2 regions of the Amycolatopsis sp. QT-25 genome follow, and region 2 is predicted to be linked to the other one. Evidence: riboswitches for the same ligand, from Rfam matches in the RefSeq annotation. Region 2 holds a riboswitch; the other holds the start of a gene.
What was found. A riboswitch is a leader RNA that binds a small molecule or an ion and turns the genes downstream of it on or off. The one in region 2 is predicted to bind glycine.
Positions count from the first base shown of each region.

Region 1 (9,138 bases), 2.3 Mb from region 2:
TCGCCCGAACAGGCGGCGAGCGTTCCGGCGACGGCGCAGGCCGCGAACAGGCGCCACCACGTTCCCGTGGTCGTCGAGACGGGCAAGGCGATCCTTTCGTCGGCCGGTGGTGGCCGGCCCATTCTGACCCGGCCGGGCCCGATGCCGTGGCAGTGCGCCACGTTCGATTCGCGGGAGGCTATCGCGCCCGCGGCGCCACGGTACGCGAGGACCGCGCAACGACTGTCCATTGTGGATGATTAACATGCCGTTCACAGCGCGACAACACCCCGCTGTCGTCGCGAACCGATCGGACGAATCCACGCCGGATCCGTTAACGCGCGGCCCCGTTCTGCCGAAAACAAAGGTAGCGCTCCGGCGTGTCCCAGTCCCCGCCACGAAACCGTGAGAGTGATGAAGACCGACGAACAGACCGACCCCGCGTCACCCCTGGCCATCGCACCGGCGAGCGCGGAGCTGCCACCGACGGCACCGTGCACCGTCGTCTGGTGCGGGGGCCGCCCGTACGTCCTCGAGAGCTCGGCCGGCCACAACCGCTGGGTGGGCACCGATCACCGGGGCAGGCCCGTGGCACTGACCAGCGCGGATCTGCAACGCCGCGGCTGGACGCACACCCGGGCCAGCTGACGCGGGAGGGCGTGCGCCCCACCGACTAGGCTGAGCGGGTGAGTACGCCCCCCGAACCGAGCATGACCGGCGAAGAGCCTTCCCTGCTGCGGCAGGCCCTGAACGTCCCCAACATGCTTTCGATCCTCCGGCTCGCCGGGGTGCCGGTCTTCCTGTGGCTGCTTCTCGGCCCGAAGGAGGACGGCTGGGCGCTGGGGCTGCTCGTGTTCAGCGCGCTCACCGACTGGCTCGACGGCAAACTCGCCCGCTGGCTCAACCAGATGTCCCGGCTCGGCAGGCTGCTGGACCCCGCCGCCGACCGGCTCTACATCCTCGCGACCCTCATCGCCTTCCTGATCCGCGACATCGTCCCCTGGTGGCTGGTGGTCCCGCTGGTCGTCCGCGAGGCCGTGCTGGGCGTCTGCGTGCTGCTGCTCCGGCACCGCGGCTTCGCCCCGCCGGAGGTCACCTACATCGGCAAGGGCGCCACCTTCGTGCTGATGTACGCCTTCCCGCTCCTGCTGCTCACCCAGGGCGGATCCGACCTCGCCGCGATCGCCCGGCCGATCGGATACGCCTTCACGGCCTGGGGTGCGGTCCTGTACGTCTATTCAGGCGTGTTGTACGTCGTCCAGACCGCGCGGGCGCTGCGAACGGCCGAACCCGGCGAGTTGCGGGAGGCGGCGGGCGCGTGACCCGGCGGGATGCGAAACTGCGCGCGTCGGTTTCGAGTGCGGGCTGAGAAAGGGGAGCGGCGTTGTCCACTCCAGAAGAACTGCGGTACACCGAGGAACACGAGTGGGTCTCCGTGCGCGACGGCGGGCTCGTGCGCGTGGGCATCACGGAGTACGCCCAAGACCAGCTCGGTGACGTGGTGTTCGTCGAACTTCCCGAGGTCGGCAAGCAGGTCGGCGCGGGGGACACGTTCGGCGAGGTCGAGTCGACCAAGAGCGTTTCGGAGCTGTTCGCCCCGCTCGACGGCGAGGTGGTCGCGGTCAACGACGCGGTGACCGAGTCACCCGAGCTGATCAACAGCGACCCCTACGGCGAGGGCTGGCTCATCGAGCTCCGGCTGGACGACGCGAGCTCGGTGGAATCCCTCCTGGAGGCCGAGGCCTATCAGGCACTGATCAAGGAATAGCCGCAGGCCGCGGCCCTTCGGGAAGAGTAGGGGGAGCCGCGGGCCGGAGATTCGATCAGGCACGGTACGTTTGACCTCCACACGTTCTTGAGTAGTGGCAACACACATGCGTTAGGAGAGCTCAGGTGAGCACGAACGACGGGCCCGGCGTTCCCCCGGAGCAGTCTCCGGAGCGGACTTCTGTCTTCCGGGCCGACTTCCTGGCCGACGTCGAAGGCACTGAGGCTCCTCCGGCTGCCGAGGCCCCTGTCCAGGGTGTGGACGCGCTGCCCGCGGGTTCCGCGCTGCTGGTCGTCAAGCGGGGCCCGAACGCGGGTTCGCGCTTCCTGCTGGACCGCGACACCACCAGCGCGGGACGGCACCCGGACAGCGACATCTTCCTCGACGACGTCACGGTCTCCCGTCGGCACGCGGAGTTCCGCCGTGAGGGTGGCGAATTCGTCGTCATCGACGTCGGCAGCCTCAACGGCACCTACGTCAACCGCGAGCCGGTCGACCAGGCCGTCCTCGCCGGTGGCGACGAGGTCCAGATCGGCAAGTTCCGCCTGGTCTTCCTGACCGGCCAGGGGCACGGGGGCCAGGGGGCACGGTGACGGCGGCCGGGCGGCCTGATCGGGATGCGTCGCAGCGCGATGGGTTGAGCATCGGGGCCGTGCTGGCACAGCTGCGCGGCGATTTTCCCGATGTCACCATCTCCAAGATCCGGTTCCTCGAGGCGGAGGGTCTGGTCCAGCCGGGCCGGACCCCGTCGGGGTACCGGCAGTTCGCCCCGGCGGACGTGGAGCGCCTGCGGTTCGTCCTGTCCGCCCAGCGGGACCACTACCTCCCGCTGAAGGTCATCAAGGAACAGCTCGACGCGGCGGATCAGGGCGCCGCGTCCGCCGAGCACACCGCGGCGATGCCGCGGCTGCCGCGGAAACTCGTTTCACTCGACGCCCCCGGGGAGAACGGCGGACTGCCGTCCCCCGGGGACTTCGAGGCCGATCGCGAGATCAGGCTGACCGAGGAAGATCTGCTCCGCCAGGCGGGCATCGACGCCGCCACCCTGGCTGAGCTGCGGCAATACGGTCTCGTCCGCCCGGGTGCGGCGGGGTTCTTCGACCCTGACGCGGTCCTCGTCGCGAAGACCGTGAAAGCGATGACCGAATTCGGTATAGAGCCGAGACATCTGCGTGCCTTCCGGGCCGCGGCCGACCGAGAGGTCGGCTTGCTGGAGCAGATCGTGACCCCGGTGTATCGGCATCGTGACGAGGACGCCCGGGCTAGGGGTGACGAGGTCGTCCGGGAGCTCGCCGCGTTGACCGTGGCGTTGCACACGCTTTTGGTGAAGGCCGGAATACGGGCGGTCACCGGCGGGTGAACAGCCCCAGAGGACCGGGAGCCGTTACACGGCCACATGTCAATGACTGAATGTTCGGCACCCTATGCCGTACCGTGAGAGTTGGGTTTGCCACGGGCGAACCGAGAATGTCGGAGACAGCGAGCACAGCGCTCGGAAGACGGGTAGCGTCGGGGGTGCCGTCGCTTGATCGTCGAGACAAGCGTTGCAGCCCGTGCGCACGAGAGGGAGGCGAAGCCCGATGAGCGAGATGCGCGTCGTCGGCGTGCGGGTGGAGTTGCCCGCGAATCAGCCGATCTTGTTGCTACGGGAAACCGAAGGCGAGCGTTACTTGCCGATCTGGATCGGCTCGGTCGAGGCCACCGCCATCGCCTTGGAGCAGCAGGGAGTCCGTCCGGCCCGTCCGCTCACCCATGACCTGCTCAAGGAGGTCATCGGAGCGCTGGGCCGCGAACTGGAGCAGGTCGTCATCACCGACCTGAAGGAAGGCACGTTCTTCGCGGAACTGGTCTTCGACGGGGACATCCGCGTCTCGGCGCGACCGAGCGACTCGGTGGCGCTGGCACTGCGGGTGGGGGTCCCCATCCACGCCGTGGACGCGGTGCTGGAGGAAGCGGGCCTCATCATCCCCGACGAGCAGGAGGACGAGGTCGAGAAGTTCCGCGAATTCCTCGACTCGGTCTCGCCGGAGGACTTCCGCGGCGCGGACACCTGATTCTGGAATCTTGACGACGGGGCGGCGCCGGTGGCGCCCCCCCGTCGTCGTGGTCGTGAGGTTCGCGGCGTGCGTCGGCGACGGCCGACTGGCCGCGCTTGAAGTACATGATGGCCCCCTTCCTTGCGTCAGGCGCAAGGAAGGGGGCCATCATGTACTTCGGCGTGGGTGCGGCGTGGGTGTGACGGCCGCTGTGACCGCCGGTGCAGCTGGGGCCAACGTCCGGCTCCGGCGTCCGTGAGGGACTCTTTCACCCCCTTCAGGGCAAGCAGGGAGGCGGTTCAGGCGGCGGTCGCCTTGACGAACAGGTCCGCCAGCTCCCGGCCGTACCGCTGCAGGTCCAGCTTCGGGTCCGCCGCGAACTTCGCCGCGACACCGTCGATGGCCTGGGCGATCGACAGCGCCATCACGTCCGGCGCGAATCCGCCGAAAGCCCCTTCCTGTTGTCCCTGCCGTAGCTGCCGTTCGAGCCGGCCGGTCCGGAACTCCTCGACGAGCGGCGCCGACATGAACCAGCCCTCGGCGTCCGAGCCGCTCGAAGCCATCTCGACCATCACCCGCACCAGCTCCGGATACGAGCCGAGGAAGGCGATTTCCGACTCGATGTAGCCGCGCAGCAGTCCAGCCCGGTCGGTCGTGCCCTGGATCCGCTCCTCGAGGAACTTGTCCTTCATCCCGGTCGCGGTGGTGACCACGGCCTGCATCAGGCCCGCCTTGTTGGTGAAGTGGTACGAGATGATCCGGGTGCTGGACAGCCCGGCCCGCTCCTTGATCTTCGCGAACGACGTCTTGTGATAGCCGAGGTCGGAGATCGTCGCGATGGTGGCCCCGATGATCTGGGCCCGGCGGGCCGCCTCGGTGACCGACAGCCCCAGCTCCGCCTGGACCTCTTGAAGGGCACTCTGGGTGGAGGAATTTACTTGCATGAGTAAAAATTAACACGGGTGAGTAAAAGTGGCAAGCAGGCGACCGGGGAGGTGCCGTGCTCGACAAGCCTCAAGAAGAGCTTGAGGCCGACCGCGCGTCGCGTTGACCGGTTTGCCGGACGCGCTTACCGTCAATGAGGGTGAATCGCCAAGGTGTGATTCGGATGTCTGGGGCATTCGTCTTGACGAGGAACTCCGGTGCGGGCTCACCCGGGTCCGCGCGGCTTTGTTCGCCGGCCGCCAGGTCGGGCGAGGGGAGGCATGGCGTGGTCGAGGCTGGTAGCCCTCAAGAGCCGCTCGTTCCGGTCGCTGACGGCGAGCAGGGCGAGCTGTTCCCCGACTCTTCCCTCCCGGACGAACTCGTCGGTTACCGCGGTCCCGCAGCTTGCCAGATCGCCGGGATCACCTACCGGCAGCTCGACTACTGGGCCCGCACGAAGCTGGTCGCGCCGAGCATCCGCACGGCGCACGGTTCCGGTTCGCAGCGGCTCTACTCGTTCAAGGACATCCTCGTCCTGAAGGTCGTCAAGCGGCTGCTGGACACCGGTGTCTCTTTGCAGAACATCCGCGTCGCCGTCGACCACCTGCGCCTGCGCGGAGTCCGCGACCTCGCCAAGGTCACCTTGTTCTCCGACGGCACCACCGTCTACGAGTGCACCTCGCCCGAAGAGATCGTCGATTTACTGCAGGGCGGGCAGGGTGTCTTCGGGATCGCGGTCAGTGGCGCGATGCAGGAGATCAGCGGAACCATCCACGACTTCCCGGCCGAACGGGCCGACGGCGGCGTGATCGAAACGGCCACTCCGGACGAGCTCACGCAGCGCCGTAACGCACGTCGCACCGGCTGATCATGAAGCCGCGCGGGCGGCAGGGTAGGCTCACTTCCGCGGTCGACGAATCCGCGCGGGAGAGACCGAGCCGATAACCGTTGAGCTCGGCGCCGAAGGAGCAAGTCCTCCCCGGAACCTCTCAGGCACCCTGGACCGCGCGGAAGAGACGCCTCTGGAAAGTGGTTCGCCAGGTCACAGCCTGGCGGCCCCGCCGACGGTGCAAGCCCGGCGCAACACTCGGGCGAAACTCTCAGGCGCCCCCTCGGGGGTACGGACAGAGTGGGGAGGGCCAGGACGATCCGTCCCGGCCCCACCCCGCGTCTTGGGAGGTCCCCGATGGAGCCTGTCTCACTGGCCGCTCTCGAATCCGGAACCCCTTTCGCGGACCGGCACATCGGTCCCGGCACCGAAGAACTCGCGCGCATCCTCGACGTCGTCGGCGTCGCCTCCCTGGACGAGCTCGCCGAGCGGGCCGTCCCCGCCTCGCTGCGGGAATCCGCGACGCCGCCGGAGCTGCCGCCTCCCGCCACCGAGACCGGCGCGCTCACCGAACTCCGCGCGCTGGCCGCGCGCAACCGGCCGATGGTCCAGATGATCGGGCTCGGCTACCACGACACCGTGACCCCGCCGGTGATCCGCCGGAACGTGCTGGAGAGCCCGGCCTGGTACACCGCGTACACGCCGTATCAGCCGGAGATCTCGCAGGGCCGCCTCGAAGCGCTGCTCAACTTCCAGACCATGGTCGCCGAGCTGACCGGCCTGCCGATCGCCAACGCGTCGATGCTGGACGAGGCGACCGCCGCGGCGGAGGCGATGACGCTGGTCCGCCGGGCGGGCAAGGCGAAGTCGGCCCGGTTCGTCGTCGACGAGGACACCCTTCCGCAGACCATCGAGGTTCTGCGCACCCGCGCCGAACCGCTCGGTATCGAGCTGGTGACCGCGGATCTGTCCCAGGGCATCACCGGACTCGGCCTCGGCGGCGACTTCTTCGGGGTGCTGCTGTCGTATCCGGGCGCGTCGGGTGTCCTCCGCGAATGGGACCACACCATCGCCGAGGCCAAGGCGCTGGGCGCGGCGGTGGTGATGGCCGCGGATCCGCTGGCACTGACCCTGCTGCGGCCGCCCGGTGAACTCGGTGCCGACGTCGCGATCGGGTCGACGCAGCGGTTCGGTGTTCCGATGGGCTTCGGCGGGCCGCACGCGGCGTACCTCGCCGTCCGGCGAGGGCTCGAACGGCAGCTGCCCGGCCGGCTGGTCGGGTTGTCGAAGGACGCCGACGGCGCGCCCGCCTACCGGCTCGCGTTGCAGACCCGCGAGCAGCACATCCGCCGTGAGAAGGCGACGAGCAACATCTGCACCGCCCAGGTGCTCTTGGCGGTCATCGCGTCGATGTACGCGGTGTACCACGGTCCCGAAGGGCTGCGCGCCATCGCGAACCGCGCGCACCGGATGGCCACCGTGCTCGCGGCGGGGCTCGCCGAAAGTGGTGTCGACGTCGTGCACGGCGAGTTCTTCGACACCGTGATGGTCGCCGTCCCCGGCCGCGCGACCGGGATCGTCGCCATCGCCAGGGAACTCGGGGTCAACCTTCGGCTCGTCGACGCGGACCACGTCGCCATCGCCTGCGACGAGACGACGACCCGCGACCATCTCTGCCTGGTGTGGAAGGCGTTCGGGGTCGCGGTGTCCGATGTGGACTCCCTCGACGCGGACACCGCCGACGGCTTCCCGCCGGATCTGCGCCGCACCAGTGCTTACCTGGCGCATCCGGTCTTCCACACGCACCGCTCGGAGACGGCGCTGCTCCGGTACCTGAGGGCGTTGTCCGACAAGGACGTCGCGCTCGACCGGAGCATGATCCCGCTCGGCTCCTGCACGATGAAGCTCAACGCCACGGCCGAGATGGAGCCGATCACCTGGCCCGAGTTCGCCGGTCTGCACCCCTTCGCGCCCGCCGAGGACGCGGCCGGGCTGCTCACCGTCGTGAAGGATCTGGAGCGGTGGCTCGCCGGCATCACCGGTTACGACGCGGTCTCCCTGCAGCCGAACGCCGGGAGCCAGGGTGAGTTCGCCGGGCTGCTGGCGATTCGCGCGTATCACCGCGAACGCGGGAACGCGGCACGTGACGTCTGCCTTATCCCGTCCAGCGCGCACGGGACGAACGCGGCCAGCGCGGTCATGGCGGGGATGCGCGTGGTCGTGGTGAAATGCGACGACGAGGGCAACATCGACCTCGGCCACCTCAAGTCCACCGTGGACGAGCACGCGGACGACCTCGCCGCGATCATGATCACCTATCCCTCGACGCACGGCGTCTACGAGGACACCGTCCGCGAGGTCTGCGCGCTGGTGCACGACGCGGGCGGCCAGGTGTACGTCGACGGCGCGAACCTGAACGCGCTGATCGGGGTGGCGCAGTACGGGAAGTTCGGCGCCGACGTCTCCCATCTCAACCTGCACAAGACCTTCTGCATCCCGCACGGTGGTGGCGGGCCGGGCGTCGGCCCGATCGGCGTGCGCGCGCATCTGGCGCCGTACCTGCCGAACCATCCGCTGCAACCGGACGCCGGCCCGGCCACCGGCGTGGGCCCGATCAGTGCCGCGCCGTGGGGGAGCGCCTCGATCCTGCCGATCTCCTGGGCCTACGTCCGGATGATGGGGGCCGAGGGCCTGCGGCGCGCGACCCTGACCGCGGTCGCGAACGCCAACTACGTCGCCGAACGTCTCGCCGCGCACTATCCGGTGCTGTACTCCGGGCACGAGGGACTCGTGGCGCACGAATGCATTCTCGATCTCCGCGCGATCACCAAACGGACCGGCGTCACCGTCGACGACGTGGCGAAACGCCTGGCCGACTACGGCCTCCACGCGCCGACGATGTCGTTCCCGGTCGCGGGAACACTCATGGTGGAGCCCACGGAGAGCGAGGATCTCGGCGAACTCGACCGCTTCTGTGCCGCGATGATCGCGATCCGCGGCGAGATCGAAAAGGTCGCCGAGGGGGAGTGGCCGGTGGCCGAAAGCCCGCTGCGCAACGCCCCGCACACCGCGCGCTGTCTCGCCGGGGAGTGGAATCGTCCCTACAGCAGGGAGATCGCGGTCTTCCCCGCCGGTTTCACCGCCGCGAAGATCTGGCCTCCGGTGCGGCGGATCGACGGGGCCGCGGGCGACCGTGACCTCGTCTGCTCCTGCCCGCCGCCGGAGGCCTTCGCCTGAAGCTCAGCCGGGCATCTTGTCGAGAAAGCCCAGCACCTGCTTGATCCGCCCGTCCTCGACGGTGATGACGTCGAAGCCGATCGCCAGCGGTTCTTCCGCGCCTTCCGGCGCGAGGTACCACTGGAACCGCGCGATGTCGTGGTGCGCGTCGGGAACGGCAGGCAGGCTGAACTTCAGACCGGCGAACTGGGCCTGCGCGCCGGCGATGAAGCCGTCGACACCGTCGTGGCCGGTGACGGCGCCGAGCGGGTCGGTGTAGGTGGTGTCCTCGGTGAACACTTCGGCGATGAGCGCGCGGCGCTTGTCCGCGTCGGTCTCGTTCCACACGGCGATGTACTGCTCGGCGACGCGCTGGATGTCCGACA
Region 1 covers NZ_CP120210.1:3,713,497-3,722,634, forward strand. The annotation lists gene P3102_RS17250 (hypothetical protein) at 1-243, shown strand, start outside; gene P3102_RS17255 (hypothetical protein) at 394-627, shown strand; gene P3102_RS17260 (CDP-alcohol phosphatidyltransferase family protein) at 690-1,301, shown strand; gene gcvH (glycine cleavage system protein GcvH) at 1,364-1,747, shown strand; gene garA (glycogen accumulation regulator GarA) at 1,873-2,340, shown strand; gene P3102_RS17275 (MerR family transcriptional regulator) at 2,337-3,107, shown strand; gene P3102_RS17280 (bifunctional nuclease family protein) at 3,328-3,801, shown strand; gene P3102_RS17285 (TetR/AcrR family transcriptional regulator) at 4,083-4,727, opposite strand; gene P3102_RS17290 (MerR family transcriptional regulator) at 4,994-5,575, shown strand; glycine riboswitch at 5,622-5,723, shown strand; gene gcvP (aminomethyl-transferring glycine dehydrogenase) at 5,894-8,773, shown strand; gene P3102_RS17300 (nuclear transport factor 2 family protein) at 8,777-9,138, opposite strand, start outside.
Region 1: linked by a shared signal. The riboswitch ahead of gcvP (aminomethyl-transferring glycine dehydrogenase) and the one ahead of gcvP (aminomethyl-transferring glycine dehydrogenase) in region 2 are both predicted to bind glycine.

Region 2 (9,138 bases):
ATACTGGTTCGCGCCGACCGTCGTCACCCCGCCGGACCTGCGGCATCCGCTGGCCTCGGACGAGATCTTCGGCCCGGTCGTCGCGGTGGTCCCGTTCGACGGGGAGGCGGACGCGGTGACCATGGCCAACCACACCGAGTACGGCCTGTCCGGCTCGATCTGGACCCGCGACGTCGGCCGCGCCTTCCGCGTCGCGCGCGGCGTCGAGGCGGGGAACCTGTCGGTCAACTCGCATTCGTCCGTCCGGTATTGGACGCCTTTCGGCGGGTTCAAGCAGTCCGGGCTGGGCCGTGAACTCGGCCCGGACGCCGTCGATGCCTTCACCGAGACCAAGAATGTCTTCATCAGCACGGAGTGAGCGGGCCACTTTCGTATAAGACCATCAGCACAGAGCGAGCTGGTCACTTTTCGTATCAAGACCATCGGCACGGAGGAACAATGGTCCAGCGTTTCGAAGGCCGCGTCGCGGTCATCACCGGCGGCAGCAGCGGCATCGGCCTCGCCACCGCGCGGCGGCTGGCGAGCGAGGGCGCGAAGGTCGTCATCGGCGACATCTCCGCCGAGGCGGGCAAAGCCGCGGCCGACGAGGTCGGTGGCCTGTTCGTCCCGGCCGACGTCACCGACGCCGAGCAGGTCGAGGCCCTGTTCCAGACCACTGTGGACACCTACGGCTCGGTCGACGTCGCGTTCAACAACGCCGGCATCTCCCCGCCCGAGGACGACTCGATCCTGACCACGGGCATCGACGCGTGGGAGAAGGTGCAGAAGGTCAACCTGACCTCGGTGTACCTGTGCTGCAAGGCGGCGCTGCCGCATATGCGACGGCAGGGCAAGGGCTCGATCGTCAACACGGCGTCGTTCGTCGCGGTGATGGGCGCGGCGACGTCGCAGATCTCCTACACCGCGTCCAAGGGCGGGGTGCTGGCGATGAGCCGGGAACTGGGCGTGCAGTTCGCGCGGGAGAACATCCGGGTCAACGCGCTGTGCCCGGGTCCGGTGAACACGCCGCTGCTGAAGGAACTGTTCGCGAAGGATCCCGAACGGGCCGCGCGGCGGCTGGTGCACGTGCCGGTCGGGCGGTTCGCCGAGCCGGAGGAGATCGCGGCGGCCGTCGCGTTCCTGGCGAGCGACGACGCCTCGTTCATCACCGCTTCGCAGTTCCTGGTGGACGGTGGGATTTCGGGCGCCTACGTCACTCCGCTTTGACCCCCTGCGGCGCAATTAGTCACCTACTTGCGCCGCGTACTCGGGGCCGGCCGGCGCGCCCGCCGGTACTCGGCCGGTGGCAGGGATGGCGAGCCACCGGCCCGCGCGGGCAGGTTCCGCATGGGCGCCGACGCGGCCGACATGATGACGCGGTGTGCCGAGCTCTGCGACACGATCACCCGCCGTGAACGCGTAACTCGCGTGATCGGGCCCGTGATTCGCGTGCTTGGAGGCGTAACTCACGAGTTCCGCCGCTGATCACGGGAGTCACGGCTCCGGGCACGCGTGTCCCGAGTGACGTGGTCGGGCGGAAGTAGACGCGCGCCGAACACGCCAGGTACGGTGTGCGCACAACTACAGACAGGGCCGTCGAGCTGGAGCGGGAGAGCCCTCACGAACGTGGTGGGGCACCGAAGGAGCAAACTCCCCGGAATCTCTCAGGTACTCACTACCGCTTCCGCGAGGCCACTCTGGAAAGCAGGCGCGCAAGTGCGCCTCACCCAAGGTGAAAGCCGCAGTACGTGCGGTGAAACTCTCAGGTGCCATGACAGAGGGGGAGTTCCCGGCGCACCGGTCTATCCGGCGCCTGACCCAAGGAGCTCCCTTGACCAGTACGTCCTTCGACGACCGGCACATCGGCCCCTCGGAGTCCGAGCAGGCCAAGATGCTCGCCGAGGTCGGCTACGGCAGCCTCGACGCCCTGGTGCAGGCCGCCGTGCCGTCCGCGATCCGGGTCACCCGTGACCTCGAACTTCCCCCCGCCGCGTCCGAAGAGGACGCCATCGCCGAACTCCGCGCGCTCGCCGCGCTCAACAAGCCGATGACGCAGATGATCGGCCTCGGCTTCCACGACACGGTCACCCCGGCGGTCATCCGCCGCAACGTGCTGGAGAACCCGGCCTGGTACACGGCGTACACGCCGTACCAGCCGGAGATCTCGCAGGGCCGGCTCGAAGCCCTCCTCAACTTCCAGACCCTGGTCTCCGAGCTGGCCGGTCTCGCCACCGCGAACGCCTCCCTGCTCGACGAGTCCACCGCGGTCGCCGAGGCCGTCATGCTGATGCGCCGCGCGTCGAAGGCGAAGTCGAACAAGGTCGTCCTCGACGCCGAATGCCTGCCGCAGACCATCGCCGTCGTCCGCACCCGCGCCGAGGCCATGGGCGTCGAGGTCGAGGTCCGTGACCTGCTCACCGGCCTGCCGGACGAGTTCTTCGGCGTCGTCGTCCAGTACCCGGGCGCTTCCGGCGTGCTGCGCGGCGCGGGCTTCTACTCCGCCATCTCCGAGACCGCGAAGGCCGCGGGCGCGCTGTACACCGTCGCCGCCGACCTGCTCGCCCTCACCCTGATCACCGCGCCGGGTGAGTTCGGCGCCGACATCGCCGCCGGGTCCACCCAGCGCTTCGGCGTCCCGCTCGGCTACGGCGGGCCGCACGCCGGATACCTGGCCGTCCGCGCCGGGCTCGAGCGTTCGCTGCCGGGCCGCCTGGTCGGGGTGTCGGTCGACGCCGACGGCAACCCCGCGTACCGCCTCGCCCTCCAGACCCGCGAGCAGCACATCCGCCGCGAGAAGGCGACCTCCAACATCTGCACCGCGCAGGTGCTGCCCGCCGTGCTCGCCGCGATGTACGCGGTCTACCACGGTCCGGACGGCCTCAAGCGCATCGCGGCCCGCGTCCACGGACTCGCCGCGAGCCTGGCGGAAGCCCTTCGCGCGGCCGGCGTCGAGGTCGTCCACGAGGGCTTCTTCGACACCGTCCTCGCCCGCATGCCCGGACAGGCCGAAGCGGTCGTCGCGGTCGCGCGCGAGCACGGGATCAACCTCGGCCCGGTCGACGCCGACCACGTCCGCATCGCCGTGGACGAGGTCACCACGCCCGCGATCATCGCCAAGGTGCTCACCGCCTTCGGCATCGAAAACACCGAGAACCAGGCCGAAAGCGCCCAAGCGCTGCCCGCCGGTCTGCGGCGCGAAAGCGAGTACCTCACGCACGAGGTCTTCCACTCGCACCGCTCCGAGACCGCGATGCTGCGGTACCTGCGCGGCCTGTCCGACCTCGACTACGCGCTCGACCGCGGCATGATCCCGCTCGGCTCCTGCACGATGAAGCTCAACGCCACCACCGAGATGGAGCCGATCAGCTGGCGCGAATTCGCGGGGATCCACCCCTTCGCGCCCGCGGACCAGGCCGAGGGTTACCACGTGCTGGTCGAGCAGCTGTCCGGCTGGCTGGCCGAGGTCACCGGCTACGACGAGGTGTCGTTGCAGCCGAACGCGGGCAGCCAGGGCGAGCTCGCCGGCCTGCTCGCCATCCGCGCGTACCATCACGCCAACGGTCAGGCCGAACGCGAGGTCTGCCTGATCCCGTCGTCCGCGCACGGCACGAACGCCGCTTCCGCGGTCATGGCGGGCATGCGCGTCGTCGTGGTCAAGTGCACCGCCGAGGGCAACGTCGACCTCGAAGACCTGCGCGCCAAGGTCGAGGCCAACCGCGACACGCTGTCGGCGATCATGGTCACGTACCCGTCCACGCACGGCGTTTACGAGCACGGCATCGACGAGCTGGCCAAGATCGTCCACGACGCGGGCGGCCAGGTCTACGTCGACGGCGCGAACCTCAACGCCCTGCTCGGTCTCGCCAAGCCGGGTGAGTTCGGCGGCGACGTCTCGCACCTGAACCTGCACAAGACCTTCTGCATCCCGCACGGTGGCGGCGGCCCCGGCGTCGGCCCGGTCGCGGTCCGCGCGCACCTCGCGCCGTACCTGCCGAACCACCCGATGCTGGAGAAGGCGGGCCCCGAAACCGGCGTCGGCCCGATCAGCGCCGCCCCGTACGGTTCGGCGTCGATCCTGCCGATCTCCTGGGCCTACGTCCGCATGATGGGCGGGGGCGGGCTCACCGCCGCCACGCAGGTCGCCGTGCTCGCCGCGAACTACGTGGCCAAACGCCTCAACCAGCACTACCCGGTGCTGTACACCGGCCAGGACGGCCTGGTCGCGCACGAGTGCATCCTCGATCTGCGCGGGCTCACCAAGGAGACCGGGGTCAGCGTCGACGACGTCGCGAAGCGCTTGATCGACTACGGCTTCCACGCGCCGACCATGTCGTTCCCGGTCGCGGGCACGCTGATGGTCGAGCCGACCGAATCCGAGGACCTCGGCGAGATCGACCGCTTCTGCGACGCGATGATCGCCATCCGCGCGGAGATCGACGCCGTCGCCCAGGGTCGCTGGGCCGCGGACGACAGCCCGCTGCGCAACGCTCCGCACACCGCGGAAACCCTGGTCGGTGCCTGGGACCTGCCGTACGACCGCGAATTGGCGGTGTACCCCGCCGGAGTGAACCGCAAGGCCAAGTACTGGCCTCCGGTGCGTCGCATCGACGGTGCGCGCGGGGACCGTAACCTCGTCTGCTCCTGCCCGCCGCTCAACGCCTACGAGAACTGAGGCACTTGATGTCGAAAGAGACGTCCCTGCACGGAGTCCACAAAGGACTGGGTGCGTTGTTCACCGACTTCGCGGGCTGGTCGATGCCGATCCGCTACAGCAGCGAACTGGCGGAGCACAAGGCGGTCCGCGAAGCCGCGGGCCTGTTCGACCTCTCCCACATGGCCGAGATCGAGGTGACCGGCCGGCAGGCCGCCGAGACCCTCGACTTCGCGCTGGTCGGCAACCTGTCCGGCGTCAAGCCGGGCCGGGCGCGCTACACGATGATCTGCGACGAGAACGGCGGCGTCCTGGACGACCTGGTCGTCTACCGCCTCGCCGACGAGAAGTTCCTGGTCGTGGCCAACGCGGGCAACGCCGCCGTGGTCGCGGAGGCGCTGGCCGAGCGGGTCTCCGGATTCGACGCGGTCGTCGAGGACAAGTCCGAGGACGTCGCGCTCATCGCCGTCCAGGGCCCTAAGGCCGTCGAAATCCTCGGCGCGGTCACCGACGCCGACCTCGGCGCGCTGAAGTACTACGCGAGCGTCCCGGCCGTCGTGAAGGGTCACGACGTCCTGCTCGCCCGCACCGGGTACACCGGCGAGGACGGCTTCGAGCTGTACGTCCCGGCCGGTGAGGCCCCCGCCGTCTGGCGCATCCTGACCGACGCGGGCGAGCCGCACGGCCTGCTCCCGGCCGGTCTCGCCTGCCGCGACACCCTGCGCCTCGAAGCCGGGATGCCGTTGTACGGCAACGAACTCAGTCTCCAGCTGAGCCCGTTCGAAGCCGGCCTCGGCCGCGTCGTCAAGTTCGAGAAGCCCGGCAACTTCGTCGGCAAGGCCGCGCTCGAGGAACTGTCCGAAAAGGACGTCCCCCGGGTGCGCGTGGGGCTCAAGGGCGCCGGGCGCCGTGCCCCGCGCCACGGCTACCCCGTCCTGGCCGGCGAGACCGAGATCGGTGAGGTCACCAGCGGCGCCCTGTCGCCGACCCTGGGTTACCCGATCGCCATGGCCTATGTGGACCGGGAGCACTCCGAGCCCGGCACCGAGCTTTCCGTCGACATCCGGGGCCGCGTCGAGCCCGTCGAGGTCGTCGCCCTGCCCTTCTACTCCCGCGCCTGAAAGGCCCTTGAATCACCATGAGCATCCCCCAGGACCTGAAGTACACGAAGGAACACGAGTGGCTGAACGTCGCCGACGGCGTCGCCACCGTGGGCATCACCGCCTTCGCCGCCGAGTCGCTCGGTGACATCGTGTTCGTCCAGCTTCCCTCGGTCGGCGACACCGTCACCGCGGGCGAGGTGTTCGGCGAGGTCGAGTCGACCAAGTCGGTCAGCGAGCTGTACGCACCCGTGGACGGTGAGGTCGTCGAGGTGAACGAGGCCACAACGGACACCCCCGAGCTCATCAACTCGGACCCGTACGCCGAAGGATGGCTCCTGAAGGTACGTCTGTCCGGCGACGTGCCCGCCCTGCTCGACGCCGAGGCCTACGCCGTGCTCACCCAGGAGAGCTGATCCATGACCAACGCTTCCGTGTTCAACGCGAGCCTGTCCGAGGTGGACCCCGAGGTCGCCGTGGCCGTCGCGGCCGAACTCGACCGGCAGCAGTCGACCCTGGAGATGATCGCCTCGGAGAACTTCGCCCCGGTGGGCGTGCTCGAGGCGCAGGGTTCGGTGCTGACCAACAAGTACGCCGAGGGGTACCCCGGCCGCCGCTACTACGGCGGTTGCGAGCACGTCGACGTCATCGAGCAGCTGGCGATCGACCGCGCGAAGGCCTTGTTCGGCGCCGAGCACGCCAACGTCCAGCCGCATTCGGGGGCGCAGGCCAACGCCGCCGCCATGGTCGCGGTGCTCAACCCCGGCGACACCATCCTCGGTCTCGACCTCGCCCACGGCGGGCACCTGACCCACGGGATGAAGATCAACTTCTCCGGCAAGCTCTACCACGTCGTCGCCTACCATGTCGACAAGGAGACCGGGATCGTCGACGTCGAGGAGATCGAGCGCCTCGCCAAGGAGCACAAGCCGAAGCTGATCATCGCCGGCTGGTCGGCGTACCCGCGTCAGCTCGACTTCGCCGAGTTCCGCCGCATCGCCGACGAGGTCGGCGCGAAGGTCATGGTCGACATGGCACACTTCGCCGGTCTCGTCGCCGCGGGCCTGCACCCGAGCCCGGTGCCGTACGCCGACATCGTCACCACGACCACGCACAAGACCCTCGGTGGCCCGCGCGGCGGCATCATCCTGTGCCGCCAGGAACTCGCCAAGAAGATCAACTCGGCGGTGTTCCCCGGCCAGCAGGGCGGTCCGCTGGAGCACGTCATCGCCGCCAAGGCCGTCGCGCTCAAGATCGCCGCGGGCGAGGAGTTCCGCGAGCGTCAGCAGCGTGTGCTCGAAGGCGCGAAGATCCTGGCCGACCGCCTTTCGCGCACGGACTGCGCCGAAGCGGGCGTCCGCGTGCTGACCGGCGGCACCGACGTGCACCTGGTGCTCGTCGATCTGGTCAACTCCACTTTGGACGGTCAGCAGGCCGAAGACCGGCTGCACTCGGTCGGCATCACGGTCAACCGCAACGCCGTGCCGTTCGACCCGCGCCCGCCGATGGTCACCTCGGGCCTGCGCATCGGCACCCCGGCGCTGGCGACCCGCGGCTTCGGCGCGGAGGACTTCGCCGAGGTCGGCGACATCATCGCCGAGGCGCTGCGCCCGGACTTCGACGAGGACCTGCGTCAGTCGCTGTCCGCCAGGGTCGAACTCCTGGCCAAGAAGCACCCGCTGTACGCGGACCTCGACCGATGAGCGCGGTCCCCGAGGGGCGCAAACTTCTCCGGCTCGAGGTTCGGAATTCCCAGACCCCGATCGAGAAGAAGCCGTCGTGGATCAAGACTCGGGCGCGGATGGGGCCGGAGTTCACTGAGCTCAAGGGTCTGGTCAGGCGTGAGGGCTTGCACACTGTGTGTGAGGAGGCGGGTTGTCCCAATATTTATGAGTGCTGGGAGGACCGTGAGGCGACGTTTTTGATTGGTGGGGATCAGTGCACGCGTCGGTGTGATTTTTGTCAGATCGACACCGGTAAGCCCGCTGAGCTGGATCGCACCGAGCCGTGCAAGGTCGCCGAGAGTGTGCAGGCGATGGGTTTGCGTTATTCGACGGTGACCGGTGTGGCGCGTGATGATCTGGAGGATGGTGGTGCGTGGCTGTATGCGGAGACCGTGCGTCAGATTCACGCGTTGAATCCGGGTACGGGTGTGGAGTTGTTGATCCCGGATTTCCATGCCGTTCCTGGTCAGTTGGCTGAGGTGTTCGGTTCGCGGCCTGAGGTGCTGGCGCACAATGTGGAGACGGTGCCGCGGATTTTCAAGCGGATTCGGCCGGGTTTCCGGTATGCGCGGTCGTTGGAGGTGATCACGCGGGCTCGTGAGGCTGGTTTGGTGACGAAGTCGAATCTGATCCTGGGGATGGGTGAGACGCCGGAGGAGGTGGCTCCGGCGATGAGGGATCTGGTCGAGGCGGGGTGTGAGATCCTCACGATCACCCAGTACCTGCGGCCCTCGCCTCGGCATCACCCGGTGGACCGGTGGGTCAAGCCGGAGGAGTTCGTGGAACATTCGCAGGCGGCCGAAGCGTTGGGGTTCGCGGGTGTGATGGCGGGGCCGCTGGTTCGTTCGTCGTATCGGGCCGGTCGCTTGTTCGCGCAGACGAAGGCTCACCGCGGTGAAGCGCTGTCGGAGAACCTGGCCCACCTCGCCGCCGAAGGACCCGCCGCCCAAGAAGCCAGCTCACTGCTGGCCAGATAGGAAGGAGGGCAGATCAATGGCGATCAGCGTCTTCGACCTGTTTTCGATCGGCATCGGTCCCTCCAGCTCCCATACGGTGGGCCCGATGCGCGCCGCGCTGACCTTTGTGGACGGTCTGGCCGCCGACGGTGAGCTGACGGCCACGACCCGGGTCCAGAGCGAGCTTTTCGGCTCGCTCGGCGCGACCGGGTTCGGGCACGGCAGTGACAAGGCCGTGCTGCTCGGGTTGTCCGGGGAGCGTCCGGAAGAGATCGACACCGGCACGGTGCCCGGGAAGATCGCGGAAATCCGGGAATCCTGTCTGCTGAAGCTGCGCGGTGAGCACGAGATCGTGTTCACCGAGGACATCGATCTGACCATGCACCGGCGGAAGTCGTTGCCCGCGCATCCGAACGGGATGATCTTCCGCGCGTTCGACGCCGACGGGAAGGTGCTGCGCGAGCGGACCTACTACTCGGTCGGCGGCGGGTTCGTCCGCGACGAGTCCTACGAGACCGACACCGTCGTCGTCGAGGACTCGACCAAGCTGGAGTTCCCGTTCCGCACCGGCGCGGATCTGCTGAAGCACTGCGCGGACACCGGGCTGCCGATCAGCGAAATCATGCTGCGCAACGAACTCTCCTGGCGCACGCGCGAGGAGGTCCGCGCAGGCCTGCTGGAGATCTGGCAGGTCATGGTGGAATGCGTGCGCAACGGCTGCGAGCACG
Region 2 covers NZ_CP120210.1:5,998,403-6,007,540, reverse strand. The annotation lists gene P3102_RS27875 (aldehyde dehydrogenase family protein) at 1-358, shown strand, start outside; gene P3102_RS27870 (3-oxoacyl-ACP reductase) at 439-1,206, shown strand; glycine riboswitch at 1,667-1,767, shown strand; gene gcvP (aminomethyl-transferring glycine dehydrogenase) at 1,811-4,651, shown strand; gene gcvT (glycine cleavage system aminomethyltransferase GcvT) at 4,660-5,751, shown strand; gene gcvH (glycine cleavage system protein GcvH) at 5,769-6,146, shown strand; gene glyA (serine hydroxymethyltransferase) at 6,150-7,433, shown strand; gene lipA (lipoyl synthase) at 7,430-8,431, shown strand; gene P3102_RS27840 (L-serine ammonia-lyase) at 8,448-9,138, shown strand, end outside.